Regions from separate parts of the Oceanobacter sp. 5_MG-2023 genome, predicted to be linked through region 1. Evidence: predicted binding sites of a transcription regulator. Region 1 holds the regulator's gene; each other region holds the start of a gene.
What was found. Region 1 encodes FNR, which switches genes on or off when oxygen is low (the NO sensors DNR and NnrR bind a similar motif). Its sites were predicted from a motif close to TTGATNTANATCAA; they were not measured.
Positions count from the first base shown of each region.

Region 1 (3,147 bases):
GGGCGATATTGCAGATGGCAGCAAAGATATTCTCGCTGCGGCCTGGTTGTATCCTTTCCCATTCGGTCAGCATATTCTTGATGTTCTGGCGCTGCATGTTGTCCTGGGAGCCACACAGGTTACAAGGGATGATTGGGAACTCCATGGCGGTTGAATAAGCCTGGATGTCTTTTTCCTTGCAGTAGGCCAGCGGGCGGATCAGAACGTGCTTTTTATCGTCGCTGAGCAGCTTGGGTGGCATGGCTTTGAGTTTGCCGCCGTAAAACATGTTCAGGAATAAGGTTTCAATGATGTCGTCGCGATGATGGCCCAGGGCGATTTTATTGGCACCAATTTTTTCAGCAAAGCCGTAGAGGGTGCCGCGACGCAGGCGGGAGCACAGGCCGCAGGTGGTTTTTCCTTCCGGCACCAGATCCATGACCACGCTGTACGTGTCTTTTTCAACAATATGGTAGGGAATATCCAGCTTGCCCAGATACTCGGGTAACACGTGTTCGGGGAAGCCAGGCTGTTTCTGGTCCATATTGACGGCAATCAGCTCAAAGTTGACCGGGGCGCTTTTTTTCAGGCTGATCAGGATATCGAGCATGGTGTAGGAGTCTTTGCCGCCCGACAGGCATACCATGATCCGGTCACCCTCTTCGATCATGCAATAGTCTTCAATCGCCTTGCCAACGTTTCGGCGCAAACGTTTATGAAGTTTGTTGAATTCGGTGCGTGCTTTGCGATCAATGACATCGGCGGTCATGCTGGAAAACTCCTGAGCATTCTGGGGCGGAACACTGGCTAAAAATCAGGCGGCGAATTCTAGCGAATAGATTGGCTGGCGTCAGTAACTGTTGCCAGCCAATAACAACGCGGTGGCCGGTTAGCGGGTTCAGGGATGAAACTGGGCACAGAAACAAGGATATAAGGGGTTTTTGCCGTTACCGCTGAGAAGGGTAACGGCACGCTGTGCGGGATTATTCCGCTGGCGTTTTCTCGTCACATTCAATTTGTGGGTTCAGTCCGGCCATTTCATACAGGCTGTTCATGTCCAGAACGATGATTTCCTTGCTCTGGGTTTCGATCAGGGCATTTTTCTGGAAACGGGTGAATACCCGACTGATGGTTTCTACCGCGAGGCCAAGGTAGTTGCTGATGTCGACCCGCGACATGGGCAGGCGGAAGTGGGTGGCACTGAAACCGCGTCGAGCGTAACGGTTGGAGATATCCAGCAAAAACGAGGCTACACGTTCTTCGGCGTTCTTTTTGCTCAACAGCAACATCATGTTCTGGTCGTGACGAATTTCGTTGCCCATGGTGCGCATCAACTGTTTGCGCAGGTCGGGGAGTTCGTCGGTCAGGTTTTCCAGCTGATGAACCGGAATTTCACAGACGGTGGTGGTTTCCAGCGCTTTGGCGGTGAGAGGGTAATCACCGGCATCGTAACCGGCCAGACCAATCAGTTCGCTGGCGAGATGAAAGCCAGTGATCTGTTCTTCGCCATTACTGGCCAGGGTGTAGGTTTTCAGGGCACCGGTACGTACCGCAAACACGGACTGGAATTCATCCCCTTGCTGGAATAACAGCTGGCCTTTTTGAATGGGTCGGCCACGGCGAATGATATCGTCCAGTCGCTCCATATCTGTGTCACTGAGCGAGAGTGGCAGACACAGTGCGTTCAGGGAGCAAGTCTGGCAGTGGGGTTGATTACCGCGCAAGGGAGGGTGCGCAGGCTGTGCAGCTTGGTTTGTTTTCATTGAGCTCACCGTGTCGGGTTTTCCGTTATGTAGGGAAGAACCGTGTTCCATTAATTTTCGTATGGTCTTAGCTCGACGAGTGGCTGTCAAGACATTGGTCAAGGTATTGAGTCAAGGTATTGTCAACGGATGATCAGTCGCTGATCAATAACGACCCTGGCTACTATAACCAGATGGCTGCTGCAGTCCAAACGCCGTAACCAATCAGTAACAGTCCGGCAATGATACGGCTAAGGCTGTGACTGAGTAATCGGCTCAGGCTGGTGGCGGCGAGGCCACTGGCGAACAGGGCAGGCAGTGTGCCAAGGCCAAAGCAGAACATGGTCAGTGCCCCTTTGAGGGGATCACCATTGGCGGCGACCCAGCTCAAAGTGCTGTATACCAGTCCGCAAGGGAGCCAGCCCCATAGCAGTCCAAGGCGAAAGCGACTGCTGATCGAATATTGTGTCATCAAGGGGCGGGTAGCAGGCTGCAGCCTTTGCCATAGATATTGGCCAACTTGTTCGATACGGGTGAGCCAGCTTGCCCAGCGGGCAACGTAGAGCCCCATCAGCACCAGCAGTATGGCGGCCAGTGTACGTAATGCCAGCATCAGTACATCATTCAGTTGTTGTAGCCATAAGCCAAGCAGCGAGACGAGCAGGCCGGCAAAGGCGTAACTGGTGATACGACCGCTGTTAAAAGCCAGTGCTGTCAGTAGCGGTTGTTGTTGTGAGCGGGTGCCAATGGCGGCGGCAATGCCGCCACACATTACCAGGCAGTGACTGGAGCCAAACAGGCCCAGCAACAGGGCGGTTAACAGGGAGAGTGGTTCAATCACAATGGGTTTTTATCGGTTGCCGTGGTATGGGGTGCTGGTGTTGTGTCGGTTGCTGTGGGATGGGTGCTTGCGGGATCGTCATCGTCATCAAAGAGAATTCTGTGAGCCGGAGATTCCATATCATCAAACTGGCCGCTGCGCACTGCCCAGAAAAAAATCAGCGTGGCAATGCTGATCAGGACGATCGAAAGTGGAACAAGTATGTAGATAATATCCATGTTATGTCCATCAAACCAAGCGAGTGGAAGCCATTATAATCTGGCCTTGTGGCTGAGTGTGCTAATTGTGACCGGATACATCCGGTTTGGTCGTCCGGGATAGTCGCAGCGCATTACTGACCACCAAAAGCGAACTGAATGACATGCCAATGGCTGCGGCCCAGGGAGGAATATAGCCTGCCGCTGCCACTGGCAAGGCCAGCAGATTATACAGCAGCGCCCAAGCGATATTCTGGTAGATCACCTGGCGGGTACGGCTGGCGGTGTCCAGAGCCTGTAATACACAGTCCAGGCGGCCGCTGGTGACCAGGGCATCGGCGCTGGTTTTGGCCAGGTCTGTGGCGTCACTGACGGCAATGGCAATGTC
Region 1 is NZ_JAUORS010000020.1:59,874-63,020, reverse strand. It holds gene ttcA (tRNA 2-thiocytidine(32) synthetase TtcA) at 1-748, opposite strand, end outside; gene fnr (fumarate/nitrate reduction transcriptional regulator Fnr) at 963-1,742, opposite strand; gene Q4551_RS13125 (sulfite exporter TauE/SafE family protein) at 1,906-2,562, opposite strand; gene ccoS (cbb3-type cytochrome oxidase assembly protein CcoS) at 2,559-2,780, opposite strand; gene Q4551_RS13115 (heavy metal translocating P-type ATPase) at 2,842-3,147, opposite strand, start outside.

Region 2 (3,147 bases), on a different contig from region 1:
TGTCGTTGCTTTCAGCGACCAGTCTGACGACTCATGCCCTGACGACTCCGCTTCCAGAGCGGTTACTGTCATTAAATGGCCACCATACCCTGCAACTGGCTGATTCATTATCCCGGGATTATTTTTATATCCGCGATGCCTATACCAGCGCTCTCTATCATGCCCCTTCCCGCACCGGTATACAGCGCCTTGAACTGACGGTTCAATCCGAGCGAATCAGCGGTCGTGGGGTTGGCTTGTCACTGTACGATACCATTGCCATCACGTCGGAATGGGAACAGATGGCCACACTGGAAGCACGCCTGAATGCGCTGGTCAAAATGATGGATACCCGTCTGATACAGGGTGACCGTATTGTTATTGAGTACACCCCCGGCCGTGGCTCGGAAGTAATGGTCAAGAATGAATATATGGGTATTATCCGTGGACAGGACTGGTTTCAGGCGCTGATCCAGGCCTCGATGGCACCCGCTGTTCCCGCTGTTCTTGTTGATGCTCCTGCGTTGCAAGTACAGCCACCACAAACCAGTAACAGTATCTCAGCAGTGTTTTTGTAGGGGGCTTTTTGTAAGTCTGGTTTCGGGTGTTGACCTTGATTATGTGACACGTCAACACATCGTAACCAGCAGATATAAAAAAAGCGGCTTGCGCCGCTTTTTTTATATCAAACCCAAGTAATCAGAACTTGTAACCAGCACCAACAAAATAAACCAGCGGATCAATTTCTACATCAAGGCCATCAGCTGCACCGCCTTTGATTTTTGTATCGATATCCATTTTCCAAGCCGCAGCATTCACCAGCCAATGATCATTCAGGGCATAGTCAACACCTACGGAGTAAGTCAAACCCCAGCTGGTTTCCAGCCCTTTGGTACCAAGATCCGCATCATCTTCTTCATCAAAGAAGAAGGTATGGTTAACACCCAGGCCCACATAGGGTTGCAGTTTGGAATCGGCTCCCATTGGGTAATATTGTACAGAAACAGTAGGTGGCAAGTGTTTGGTTGTCGCAATCGTAGCGCCATCAATAGCACCACCATCACCTTCGACTTCGTGTTCAAAAGGCGTCGCTGCCAGCAGTTCCACACCGATCTGGGAGGTCACCATATAAACACCGGTCAAACCCAATTGGGTATCTGACAAGACATCCAGTTCACTGCCTGCAACAAGACCACTGCTATCGGCATTACCGTCTTTCGGAGAAACCGTCACAGCACCCGCCTTGACGATAATGTCACCCGCTTCGTAGGCCATAGCCGGGATAGCAGATACTGCAACAACAGTAGCCAGCAGAGTTTTGATCAGTTTCATTTTGCACTCCTTGATTCCGTGCTTTTGGTAGATGAGTGCAGGGTACCCGGCTTGATCTGCACAATTTTGATGCAAATCAAGCATTTAATGCCCCAAAATAAAGACACCAGACAATCTTGTGATAGGTCAATTTGTGTCAACCCTACAAGCTGTCCAACAGCGCTATGGCATGCTTCTTTCATTCAAAGGCAGCAAAAAAACGTTAGCTGAGATACAGTTAGCCATCCCTGATATTATTGTCACCGGATTCAGGCTGAAGTGTGACTACCATCGTGAGTGACACTGCCGTCTGACATGATCAGACCCTCTTCATTGAGGCTGATCCACTGGCCATCGTTTTCCTGTCCACCATGTGAACAACATCCGGAGAAAATCATGGAGTTGACGTTTGATTGAGCAGTTTTCTGCGGCATTCGCTACCCGGATCGGAAGACGATTGCTTTCATACTTGCTATTGGCCAATTTCCTTATCGCCACCTTGTCTTATGGCTGGATGCTGATCGACGACTACCAGCATGGTACGCAACGCCTGCAAAATAACCTGGTCAAGCTGGAGGACAGTTATCACGACAGTCTTGTCATCAGCCTCTGGAATTTCAATTCCGAGCAGCTGCGCACACAGCTGAAAGGCATGCTCAACTTTGACGGCGTTGAGTACATCATGGTCGACAGTACCGACTTTGGTTACGTCGAAACTGGCCTCAAGCCAAACAAGGTTGATATTCGCCACCAATTCAATCTCTATTACGAAGATCAGGACAATAACCGCACCTTTCTGGCAACCCTGACCATTCTGGGCAGTTATGCACAGCTCTACCAACAACTGGAAACCCGCGCATTGAATATGCTGCTGGTACTGCTCTGCCAGACCATTACCATATCCCTGGTATTACTGCTGCTGATCCACCACCTGATTACCCGTCATATTCGCTCATTGTCAGAGTGGGCCAATGCCTTTTCCATTCAAACACCCGATCACCCAGTCACACTTGAGCACCGCACCACCAATACCATGCACAAGCAAGATGAGCTGGACGCCCTGGCCTCTGCCATCGAGAAAATGCGTCTGTCATTACTCAATGACATGCACCTGCGTGACCAGGCCAGAATGGAATTGGAAGATACCCACAATCACCTCAATATGGCGATTGAGAACACCACCATGGGCTTCTGCCGCTATCTGGTTCGTGAAGATCACATGGAAACCAACCGCAACTTTTGTTACCAGCTACGAACCGATCAAGAAACCCTGAACGGTATGGAAAACCCGTTACATGCTATTTTGGAACGTATGAATTCAGACACCAGTGCAGAGCAACGGGAACGTATTTACCAGTTACTGCAAGGACGGATCAAACGGGTCCAGGGCAAATTTTCCATTCTCAAATTCAATGGTCAGGAAGGTGTATTCGATATCAGCTTTCAGGCCATCCGTTTTCATAACAACCGCCCGAACGAAGTGCTGATCTGCAGCGTTGACCACACCAGTGAATATTATGCTCACAAGCAATTGCAAGATCTGAATCTGCGTATGGAAGCCTCTTTACGCCAGCAACAAGACGAATTCCAGCATATGGCAATGGTGCAAAGCAGCGACCTTGAACGCTTGCAGCGGGAATGTGATCACTTGCGCCATCAGGTAACCAACCGGCAACGACCCTCATTACTGGCACTGGTTGCTCCCACACTGGAACAAGCCTCCCAGGCGACAGAGCCAGATCTGGCGATACCACTGGCGCTGGCAACGCGATCATTTAATGTATTGACCGGGCCAGCCAAACAATCGGTAGATCTGGTGCAGTTTATCCAGCATCACTTGTCACAATCCCGATTATC
Region 2 is NZ_JAUORS010000027.1:13,250-16,396, forward strand. It holds gene Q4551_RS14610 (chalcone isomerase family protein) at 1-557, shown strand, start outside; gene Q4551_RS14615 (OmpW family protein) at 679-1,311, opposite strand; gene Q4551_RS14620 (hypothetical protein) at 1,748-3,147, shown strand, end outside.
Region 2: a site for FNR is predicted at 1,378-1,391, ahead of Q4551_RS14615 (OmpW family protein). Genes of this name have one in related genera too.

Region 3 (3,147 bases), on a different contig from region 1:
GCTTGCGGGACGAATACAAGGTTGAATGTATTTACGAGCCGGTCAGTGTGAATACCGCCCGCTGGGTGTACTGCAACGACAGTAAAATGCTGGAAGACTTTAAACGCAAGGCCGTCGATAATCTGGCTATTGATGGTGGCGGCTATCTGACGTATATCGCTCCGACACGGGTGAACCTAAGTCTTATTCAGGATCGCTGGCCCGATGTTGAATTCCGCTCAACCCGTGAGCATTAATTCATTGTGCGCAGGGATGCCCTCTGTAACCGCCCATGTTCTCCGTCGCCGCTCATAACGGCACGGAGTCGGTTCTTGGGCGATGGATAGACAAGGCCATGCCGGTCTTGTATGGACGAAGCCAATCTGTGCTGTGGACAATAAAAATCCGTAGATAATCCATTTTTAAGTGGACTGTTTTCTGCACTAAAGATACAATCCGCGCCCCTTTATGAAAAGACGGCTCATTCTGGCACTCGTGTCGTGACGGCTGATCCGCGATTGACTGTGTTAAAAATACACAGGTGGTTGCGTGGGTAATAACCGTCCTGTAGAATGCCGCCCTCTTTTCTGATCAACATGCCCTTGAAGGCGAGAATTTGATGAAAACTTACAGCGCAAAACCCGAAGCCGTAAAACGTGAATGGTTTGTTGTTGATGCAGCTGATCAGACGCTGGGTCGCCTGGCCACCGAGGTTGCTCGCCGTTTGAGAGGCAAGCACAAGCCAGAATACACACCACACGTTGATACCGGCGATTATATCGTCGTGATCAATGCTGAAAAAGTAAAAGTCACTGGTAAAAAAACCAGCGATAAAATGTATTACCGCCACACCGGTTATCCTGGTGGTCTGAAATCGATCTCTTTTGAAAAGCTGATCGACTACAAGCCTCAGGACGTAATCGAACTGGCAGTTAAAGGCATGCTGCCCAAGAATCCTCTTGGACGCGCCATGTTCAAGAAAATGAAAGTTTACGCAGGTAGCGAGCATCCACACACCGCTCAGCAGCCTCAAGAACTGAAGCTGGGAGAATAATATGGCCGTAACTCAATACTACGGTACCGGTCGTCGCAAGACGTCTACTGCTCGCGTTTTCTTGCGTCCAGGTACTGGCTCTATCGTAATCAACAAGCGCACACTGGAAGAGTACTTCGGTCGTGAAACTGCTCGTATGGTTGTCCGTCAGCCTCTGGAATTGACTGAAAGTCTGGAGAAGTTTGACATTGTCGTGAATGTTAACGGCGGTGGTGGTAATGGTCAGGCGGGTGCTATCCGTCACGGCATTACTCGTGCCCTGATGCAATACGACGAAACGCTACGTCCATCACTTCGTGCCGCGGGTTACGTTACTCGTGATGCTCGTGAGGTTGAACGTAAGAAAGTCGGCCTGCGTAAAGCACGTAAGAAGCCGCAGTTCTCCAAACGTTAAGCGATTTATTGCTTACAAAAAAAAGCGTCCCTTGGCTTATGTCAATGGACGCTTTTTTTGTTTTTATATCCCTACAGTGGGTATGTCTTCCCGGTTGTTTCAAATCCTCAATTTCTTTACTATGTGCGCCGCTCTGCATTCTACGCCGGGTCTGCCGACCGTAGTCCCTCTCAGGCAAACGACCTCGCGGCAGAAAAGAATTTTAATGATGGGAGAAGATGGTAATGAGTCAAGACGGCGTTAATAAAGGTCGGCGCACCCTGCTGGTGGGCGTGACTTCTGCTGTCGGCGCGGTTGGTGCTGGCTTCGTCGCTGTACCCTTCGTCAAATCTTGGGTTCCAAGTGAAAAGGCGAAAGCGGCAGGCGCTCCGGCCAAGATCGATGTCAGCAAGATCGAACCAGGTTCGATGCTGACAGCCGAATGGCGTGGTAAGCCGGTATACGTTGTGCGTCGTACAGACGACATGCTGGAAAATCTTCCAGAGCACAATGACCGACTGAAAGATCCGGATAACAGCAACAAGGCTCAGCAACCAGCCTACGCTGATAACATCAATCGCTCACGCAAACCGGAAGTACTGGTTGTGCTGGGTGTTTGTACCCACTTGGGGTGTGCTCCCAAGTACTTTGGCGAAGTTCAACCCCAACAGTTTGATGCAAACTGGCCTGGCGGTTGGTTCTGCCCATGTCACGGTTCTCGTTTTGATCTGTCTGGTCGTGTTTTTCAGGGATCTCCGGCTGCGTCCAACCTGGAAATTCCACCGCACAGCTATGAAAGTGCCAATGTGGTTGTAGTCGGTGTGGATGAGGAGAACGCCTGATGAGTAACAAGCAAAACACCCTGATGGGTTGGGTTGATGACCGCTTGCCGGTTACCAGCACCTATGAAAAGCATATGTCGAAGTACTATGCTCCGAAGAACTTCAACTTCTGGTATTTCTTCGGCGTACTGTCGATGCTGATGCTGGTTAACCAGATTCTGACCGGTGTCTGGCTGACCATGAACTTCACCCCAAGTGCCGATGCCGCATTCGCCTCGGTTGAATACATCATGCGTGATGTCGAGTGGGGTTGGCTGATTCGTTATATGCATTCGACCGGTGCAACTTTCTTCTTTATCGCGGTGTATCTGCATATGATGCGGGCGATTCTGTATGGTTCCTACCAGAAACCACGTGAATTGATCTGGATCTTCGGTATGGCCATCTATCTGGCTCTGATGGCAGAAGCCTTTATGGGTTATGTACTGCCATGGGGACAAATGTCTTACTGGGGTGCTCAGGTCATTATCTCGCTGTTCTCTGTTCTGCCTTACGGTAACGAACTGACTGAATGGATTCGTGGTGACTTCCTGATCTCTGGTGCAACACTGAACCGTTTCTTTGCCTTGCACGTAGTGGCTGTGCCACTGGTGATTGTTGGTCTGGTGGTGATGCACTTGCTGGCCCTGCACGAAGTGGGTTCCAACAACCCTGACGGCATCGATATCAAAAAACTGAAAGACGAAAACGGGGTTCCTCTGGATGGCGTGCCATTCCACCCTTATTACTCAGTACACGACCTGGTCGGTATTGTGGTCTTCCTGATGGTGTTCTGTACGGTCATGTTCTTCTTCCCGGAAGGCGGCGGTTTCATGTTGGAGTATGCCAACTTTGAACCGGCTAACGGTCTGAAAACACCGGAGCATATTGCCCCTGTCTGGTACTTTGGTGCCTTCTAC
Region 3 is NZ_JAUORS010000007.1:134,189-137,335, reverse strand. It holds gene Q4551_RS06905 (peptide chain release factor 3) at 1-236, shown strand, start outside; gene rplM (50S ribosomal protein L13) at 599-1,033, shown strand; gene rpsI (30S ribosomal protein S9) at 1,035-1,427, shown strand; gene petA (ubiquinol-cytochrome c reductase iron-sulfur subunit) at 1,652-2,248, shown strand; gene Q4551_RS06885 (cytochrome b N-terminal domain-containing protein) at 2,248-3,147, shown strand, end outside.
Region 3: a site for FNR is predicted at 1,459-1,472, ahead of petA (ubiquinol-cytochrome c reductase iron-sulfur subunit). Genes of this name have one in related genera too.

Region 4 (3,147 bases), on a different contig from region 1:
CTGCGGTACGCACCAGGTTATAAACAATCCAGGGCTGGCGACCGACTTCCACCACGTACCAGCCAGCGAGCACCGCAATCACTCCACTGGGAGTAAACAGCGTTACCAGTGCCAGAAAGGGTTTGCTCTCAAACAAGCGCTCTTTGCGACGTAAAGCCAGCGCCAGCAGGGCAATACAGATCATGCCGAAGCCAATACCGACCATTACCCGGAATGACCAGAACACCAGTGGTACGTTGGGACGATCTGCTGCCGGTACGGCTTTCAGGCCTTGCAGCGCGCCATCCCAGCTATGGGTCAACAGCAGGCTGCCAAGGTTTGGAATCGCAATTTCATAATCGTTGGATTCGGTGGCCATGTTCGGCATGGCAAACAGCAGTAGTGGTACGTTGTTTTCTTCCGCAGGCCAAATGCCCTCAATCGCCGCCAGCTTGGTTGGCTGGTGCTCCTTGACGCTCAAGCCGTGCATATCACCCACCCATGCTTGTAATGGCGTCAAGACCAGAGCGAACCACATGCACATGGACAAGCCTTTGCGGGCGAAGGGAATATGCTGTTTTTTTAACAGGTAGTAAGCACTGATACCGGCGACCACAAAGGTGGCGGTGATCAACGAGGCCATCAGCATATGCATCAGGCGGTAAGGCATGGAGGGGTTGAAGATGACTTCCATCCAGCTGGCCACCTCAAAGTGGCCATCGACAATGATGTAACCGGCAGGGGTTTGCATCCAGGAGTTGGCAACAATAATCCAGAATGCGGAAAACCAGGTGCCGACCATCACCACCGTGGTGGCAAAGAAGTGCAGTTTGCGGCCAACCCGCTGCCAGCCAAATAGCATCACCCCAAGAAAACCGGCTTCCATAAAAAAGGCCGTTAGCACTTCATAAGCCATTAATGGCCCTAATACTGCGCCAGTCATTTCCGAAAACCTGGAAAAATTGGTGCCGAATTCATAGGATAAAACAATACCGGATACGACGCCCATACCAAAGGTAATGGCAAAGGGTTTTATCCAGAATTTGGCCAGTTGCAAGTAATAAGGGTTGTGGGTTTTTAACCATAAACCTTCCCAGATAGCAATTAATGTGGCCAGGCCAATAGTAATGCTGGGGAAGATAATATGAAAGCTCACCGTAAAGGCGAACTGCAATCTGGATAATAGAGCGACGTCGAGATCCATAGCCATTCCAATAGTGTTAAACCAGAGCTTTTAATATTTTATAAAAAACAAAAGCCGTGAATGATAAAAATGATTGATCAAGTCGTCCGCTAGTTGGCCTTGTTGCTGGCCAGCGTGCGCATTTTCTGGATGGCCAAAGGAAATAATGCCAAACCAGCAATGCTGAACAGTGCGATGACTTCCGTCATGAAAAATCCAGTATTCATTTTGCTTTCTCCAAAAACAGATAAAATTTTGAGATAGATCAAGAAATATGATTTGCTTACAAGCAATCGATAGGCCAATTTTTATTGGTTTTTATCTTGTTGATTTTTAAGGATAAAAATTAATTTTTGTGTGAATTGTAAAGTAAGTTTACGATTGTTTGCTATGGTGGTGTAAGCGAGGTTGACAGTTTGAAGCTCTCATTGATGTTTGAAATCGCCATGTTGGTCTCCAGTGTTTGCGGTTTTTTGGTCGCGGCCTGGCTACTCTGGCGTGCTCGCAAACAAAGCGACCTGCAAGCCTTGGCTGGTTTTGCCATCATGATGGCGGTGTGGTGTTTTGGCCATGTGGTGCTGTTTCATGGTTATGAACGTATTGGTATTTATATAATTCTGGCCAATCCACTGATGCCTACTTTTTTCCTGCACTTTGCGATTCGGTTTGTAAACTCCGGTGCTGCCAGAGAAGATAAACTTGATCGTCTTTATCAAACGGTTCCCTGGTTTTATGCCACCAGTATTGCCGTGGTATTACAAAGCTGGTGGGTGGGTGCCGGAGATTCTATTGGCACCTTGGATATCCGTTACTTTTTTGTCTTTACCGACGTGGGTGTCTGGAATTTATCTTATACCGTACTGATCGGTATACTGGCACACGCAGTATTATTGTTTGGCTGGTATCGTCATTCGGGTAATAAAAAGCGATCGATTCTGGCGATGTTTGGTGTAGGAGCCTGGGGGCTGCTACTGGCTACCAGCTTTGTTTTTCCTTCTTTTGGCATCAGCTGGTTTCCCTATCCGATGTTGCTGCTGCCTACCTACTTGCTGCTGCTGGTGTATGCCGTGGTGCGTTATCAGATTCTGTCGGTCAATGCTTTTGCCAACCGGGCACTGTTGTGGGTGTCCATGATGTTGGTGATTCTGTGTCTGATTGCGGTGATCGGGGTGGTGTCCGGGCGTATCGGTTTACAGGCATTGGCGAATGTGCCCAGTTGGCAACTGTGGTTGTATTCGTTGCTGGTATTGGTGGTGGCTGCATTTATCTATCAGCCGTTAAGTCGGATGGTATCGCGGTTGATTTATCCGGGGGCTTCGCTGAACGAAACCGTGCTGGAGACTTGGTCAACCCGGTTAAAGGAAGCGGAAGACTGGTCTCAGCTGGTCAGTCTGGGTGAGCAGTTGCTCTCACAACAAATACGCCACAAGGTCGCTATCCAACTGGATAAGCCGGTTCCGATGGAGCCATCCCACCACACTGCGTTGGCGCTGCGGCTATCACGATCAGCGTCTGGCTGGCATTTTGTGTTGGTGGGTTGGGACGATGCCAGCCCTGGTATGCGTCTGACGGCGGAAGTGTTTGCGTCGCTGTTCTCGACCAGTTGTGGTTTGTTGGAGCATTCGCTGGCGCTGGCGGCGGCGGAGCGTAAACGGCTGGATGAACAGCACCTGGTCGAGCTGGGTAGCCTGTCGGCAGCGATGGCGCATGAGTTGCGTAATCCCCTGAATATCATTGCGATGGCGGCTTATGATGCACCTGCTGCCACCCGCCAGCATATTCAAACCCAGCTTAAGAGAGCAGACCGGCTGGTCAGCGATATGCTGGTGTATTCCGGCGGTCTGACTCTGCAAGTCAGCGTTATTCCCTTGCGGGCGTTAGTGGCGAATGTCTTGGCGCAAGCTCCGTCCGACGGAGTGGTGTGTGAGCTGAAAATCGCCGAGACACTTGAGCTGGAAGGGGACCCGCAACGACTGCAGCAGGTG
Region 4 is NZ_JAUORS010000008.1:74,150-77,296, forward strand. It holds gene Q4551_RS07360 (cytochrome ubiquinol oxidase subunit I) at 1-1,183, opposite strand, end outside; gene Q4551_RS07365 (sensor histidine kinase) at 1,579-3,147, shown strand, end outside.
Region 4: a site for FNR is predicted at 1,418-1,431, ahead of Q4551_RS07360 (cytochrome ubiquinol oxidase subunit I). Genes of this name have one in related genera too.